Regions from separate parts of the Blautia sp. DFI.9.10 genome, predicted to be linked through region 1. Evidence: a T-box and tRNA genes for the amino acid it is inferred to sense, from the RefSeq annotation. Region 1 holds a T-box; the other holds one or more tRNA genes.
What was found. The T-box of region 1 lies ahead of proS (proline--tRNA ligase). A T-box ahead of a tRNA ligase gene usually reads a tRNA of that ligase, here a tRNA-Pro.
Positions count from the first base shown of each region.

Region 1 (2,388 bases):
CTTGTCCTCACATTCACGATCACCGCACCACATAGCTTTGATGAATCCCGGTTTGCTGTTGATGATCTCACCGAACTCCTCATAATTCTTTGCTACATAAGTATGCGCCTCTCTATGTGCACGTGCGCGCTCCAGCATATCATGCTGAATGGTATCCAGAAGCTCTTTTACCTTATCTGCAAGTTCCTCGAAGGATACTGTGTATTTCTCACGGGTATCTCTTCTGCAGAGAACTGCCTGGCCGTTCTCGATATCCTTCGGGCCACACTCTACACGAAGCGGAATACCACGCATCTCCTGCTCAGCAAACTTGAATCCCGGGCTCTTGTCTGTAGCGTCAACCTTTGCACGGATGCCTGCTGCCTTCAGTGCTGCAAGAAGCTCGTCAGCCTTCTCCATAACCCCTTCTTTACGCTGCTGGATCGGGATGATCACAGTCTGTACCGGAGCGATCCTCGGAGGAAGAACAAGTCCGCTGTTATCACCGTGAACCATGATGATCGCACCGATCATACGGGTTGTCATTCCCCAGGATGTCTGGTGAACATATTTCAGTGTATTATCTTTATCTGTGTACTGGATTCCGAATGCTTTGGCAAAGCCATCTCCAAAGTTATGGCTTGTACCGGACTGGAGAGCCTTACCGTCGTGCATCAGAGATTCGATGGTATAAGTAGCCTCAGCACCTGCAAATTTCTCCTTGTCTGTTTTCTGGCCTTTGATGACCGGAATCGCAAGAACTTCCTCGCAGAAGTCTGCATAGATGTTCAGCATCTGGATGGTACGCTGCTCCGCTTCCTCAGCTGTTGCATGAGCAGTATGTCCCTCCTGCCACAGGAACTCTCTGGAACGAAGGAAGGGACGTGTTGTCTTCTCCCAACGGACAACGGAACACCACTGATTATATACCTTTGGAAGATCTCTGTGGGACTGGATCTCTTTCTGGTAGAAATCGCAGAACAGAGTCTCAGAAGTCGGACGCACGCAAAGTCTCTCCTGCAGCGGATCAAGGCCGCCATGAGTAACCCATGCAACCTCCGGAGCAAAACCTTCTACATGATCTTTCTCTTTATCAAGAAGAGACTCCGGGATAAAGATCGGCATGTAAACGTTCTCTACACCGGTTTCTTTAAATCTGCGGTCAAGCTCATGCTGGATATTCTCCCAGATTGCATAACCTGCAGGTTTGATTGCCATACAGCCCTTAACACTTGTATAGCCACAGAGCTCAGCCTTCTTAACAACGTCTGTATACCACTGAGCAAAATCCTCATCCATAGATGTGATGGCCTGTACTAATTTCTTTTCTTTTGCCATGATAAATCTCCTTTTTCTTGTGATCTGTTACATATTGCCGGCTGTCAGGCAGCCACAGCAATCCGGAATCCTTCCAGCTCACTCTTCTGTCCCATAAACCGTACACTGCATTTACAATCCCGTTTTACGGACAAAAAAATAAGCCATCCAAATCCCTCACAAGGGACCGAATGACTTCGGCGGTACCACCCCAGTTAACAGCCTGAAAAGCTGTTCTCTCAACACCCGTTAACGCCGGAAACACACGCCACGCTTCAATCACGCAGAGCTCCGAGGCCGGTTCCACAGTTCACGCACAGGATCCTTCCACCAAAGCAGATCCCTCTCTGAGATAATTCCCTGTGTACTATTCTCATCATCGCCGTATCTTTAATATATTTTAGGCGAAAACCGCCTCAAAGTCAACCCCAAACAAAAAAATATAACAAGTCTCTCTGCTATGAGTTACTGTTCACTCCGTTCTCAGTAACACGCTTCGCAATGCACAGAATTTATGCTAATCGCATAAATTCGCGCGGTATGTCTCGGGTTTTCTGTGACCTTCGCTCACAAAAAACACCTCGCGGGACATTGGCCAGTGAACAGTAACTGCTATACTCCTATTCCTTCACAGACACAGCCGGCATCTCCAGATACCTGTTCAGATCTTCTGTGAGAATATGGAGCTTAGTTCTGGTATCCTGTTCCTGGTACGTCAGCCGGCCTGCGATCCTGGTGATATAATCCTCTTCTTCGATGATCTCACAGGTCTCAGGAAAATTGATATCATAATACTGTGCAAGATAAGATACCCAGTAATCCACCGGCACATGTCTGTCTGCGGATAACACGGATTCTCTTCTGAGACAGGACTCCCACACTGCCGGTGAGATCAGCCCTTCTCCTGCAGCTTTCTCAGAGACTCCCAGCATGGCTTCAACAGACGCCTCCAGCTTTACTCTGCAGTTATCCAGCTTATCGGCATCTCGGATCAGTTTTGCATGGAAAAGTGTTCTTGCATCGTGGATTCCTTCCAGTTTGAAATCACTGTGCTTCCGAATTGCTGCATCGATCAGCTCATCAAATTTATCA
Region 1 is NZ_JANGAA010000024.1:256-2,643, forward strand. Features, by position in the region: gene proS (proline--tRNA ligase) at 1-1,317, opposite strand, end outside; T-box leader at 1,476-1,685, opposite strand; gene NE671_RS13140 (alpha-L-rhamnosidase-related protein) at 1,917-2,388, opposite strand, start outside.

Region 2 (2,388 bases), on a different contig from region 1:
CACCTTCCACTGGCGAGGCGGATATCTCACCCGTGAAGTCCTCGCAGACCTTGTAGATCAGATCCAGGCCGCAGGAAAGACACGGGACAAAAAAGCCATCATCACACTCAACTGGCCTCAGGCTGTACTTCGATTTCATTTTGTGGAACAGCAGGCGGAAGGGAAGGTGTTTATTGAGGAAGTGAATGAAGGGGAGAAACTGTAACGTCATTTAAGAAATTCGATAGAGTCAAAATGCCACATATCATTATGCATATGTGGCATTTTTCTGTGAATATAATTCTAAAAATTAAAAGACTTTCCATAAATCAGATTTATAGAAAGCCTCTTAAGCACTGCGGATAACAGGACTTGAACCTGCACGGTTGCCCACTGGTACCTAAAACCAGCGCGTCTGCCAATTCCGCCATATCCGCATATTCAATTATATTTTCATCCTGTCTGATGATAAAAAAATAACGGAAAGCAAATGCTTTCCGCTAATGAGGCATCGGGGATTCGAACCCCGGACAACTTGATTAAAAGTCAAGTGCTCTACCGACTGAGCTAATACCCCATAAAAAAGGACTGGGCTAGCTGGATTCGAACCAGCGAATGCAGCAGTCAAAGTGCTGTGCCTTACCGCTTGGCGATAGCCCAATGGGCGAAGGGTGGATACAGGGATTCGAACCCTGGGCCTCCAGAGCCACAATCTGGCGCGCTAACCAACTGCGCTATACCCACCACAACGTGCCTGAAGGGATTCGAACCCCCGACCCACGGCTTAGAAGGCCGTTGCTCTATCCAGCTGAGCTACAGACACATGCTCTCTTCTCAGAGAAGCGGGTGATGGGAATCGAACCCACGTATCCAGCTTGGAAGGCTGGTGTTCTACCATTGAACTACACCCGCATGCTTGCGGTAATAAGTTTACAGCAGTCGGGGTGACAGGATTCGAACCTGCGGCCTCCTGGTCCCAAACCAGGCGCTCTAGCCAAGCTGAGCCACACCCCGATGTACCATTTACTTATGGTTTTTATTAAGTTGTTGTCGTCTTCGTTTGTGTTTCGTTTTCGTTTCCTGCCTGACGACAAGTGATATTATATTATAGCAATCTACAAATGTCAACACCTTTTTTGAATTTTTTTAAAAAAACTTTTTTTCACGTTTTTTCCGCCTATTTAAAGGTTTTCTTGTCATTTGCGACTGGCTTATGGTATCATGAAACCATAATTAAAGTCAAGAAAAAAAGCAAATAATAAGGAGATGTTTTTACATGGATATAAAATTATTTCAGCAGAAGCTTAATGACATCTGTGCCATCGCTGAGGAAAACAATAAGCAGCTCTCCCAGCAGCAGATCCGTGATCATTTCGATGAATCGGATCTGAGCACTTCACAGCTTGTAAAGATCCTGCAGTATCTCAAATTAAAGGGGATCACCATCGAAGGCGCCGATGAAGCTGCCGGCGCTGCCAGAGCAGATGCTGTTTCATCCGAATCCAGCGACAAGGACGAGCTTCCGGGTACCCGTGCTGCTCTTACTGCCGAAGAACAGGCTTATCTCAGTGACTATATGGAAAGCTTTTCCCCGGAAGGACTTGATCCGGATGATCTTGCGTCCCTCTTTCATGCCTTTGCAAAGGGTGACACTGCTGCCGAAGGTGCACTGACACAGTTCTACATGGCTCAGGCAGCCCAGATGGCCGCTGAACTGAACTGTGAGGAAATCCACCTGGCCGATCTCATTCAGGAGGCAAATCTGGCCCTTCTGGCGTCTCTCAAAGAGACTGACCCACAGGAAAAAAACGATACCTGGATGCGTGGTCGTATCCGCAGTGGGATCCTTCATGCCATCGAGGAACAGACACAGCAGAAATTCCGTGACGACTATCTGGTATCCAAGGTAGAAAACCTGGAGGCTGCGGTTAAAGAACTCACAGACGATGATGACGCCACCAAATTCACCATTGATGAGCTTGCCGTGATCCTGGATATGAATGTGGATGAGATCCGGGATGTACTTCGCCTTACCGGAGATGATAAATAAAGCTTTCTTCATATTCTTCACAAAAACGGGTCTGACATAGCTTGTCAGACCCGTAATCTTAATATTCTTTATGCTTTTTCTTCCCGTTTCAACTCCGCCGGTTCTGCCAGATGGATCTTTCCTTCCCGAAATATGTGGATAAATACCTCCGCCATATCCGGATCGAACTGTTTTCCTTCCTCTTCTCTTATGATCCGAAGAGCTTTTTCCGCTGGCATCAGTTCTTTATAACAACGTTTGGATGTCATGGCATCAAAGGAATCTGCGATGCAGAGGATCCTTGCAGATGCCGGGATATCTTCTCCCGCGATCCTCCTTGGATAGCCGTTTCCGTCATAACGTTCGTGATGACCGATAAC
Region 2 is NZ_JANGAA010000005.1:106,168-108,555, forward strand. Features, by position in the region: gene NE671_RS04930 (transglutaminase domain-containing protein) at 1-205, shown strand, start outside; tRNA gene NE671_RS04935 (tRNA-Leu) at 337-416, opposite strand; tRNA gene NE671_RS04940 (tRNA-Lys) at 484-556, opposite strand; tRNA gene NE671_RS04945 (tRNA-Gln) at 568-639, opposite strand; tRNA gene NE671_RS04950 (tRNA-His) at 650-723, opposite strand; tRNA gene NE671_RS04955 (tRNA-Arg) at 729-802, opposite strand; tRNA gene NE671_RS04960 (tRNA-Gly) at 821-891, opposite strand; tRNA gene NE671_RS04965 (tRNA-Pro) at 919-993, opposite strand; gene NE671_RS04970 (hypothetical protein) at 1,256-2,029, shown strand; gene NE671_RS04975 (histidine kinase N-terminal 7TM domain-containing diguanylate cyclase/phosphohydrolase) at 2,098-2,388, opposite strand, start outside.
Region 2: it has a tRNA-Pro gene. The T-box ahead of proS (proline--tRNA ligase) is inferred to sense a tRNA for this amino acid. The anticodon was not compared.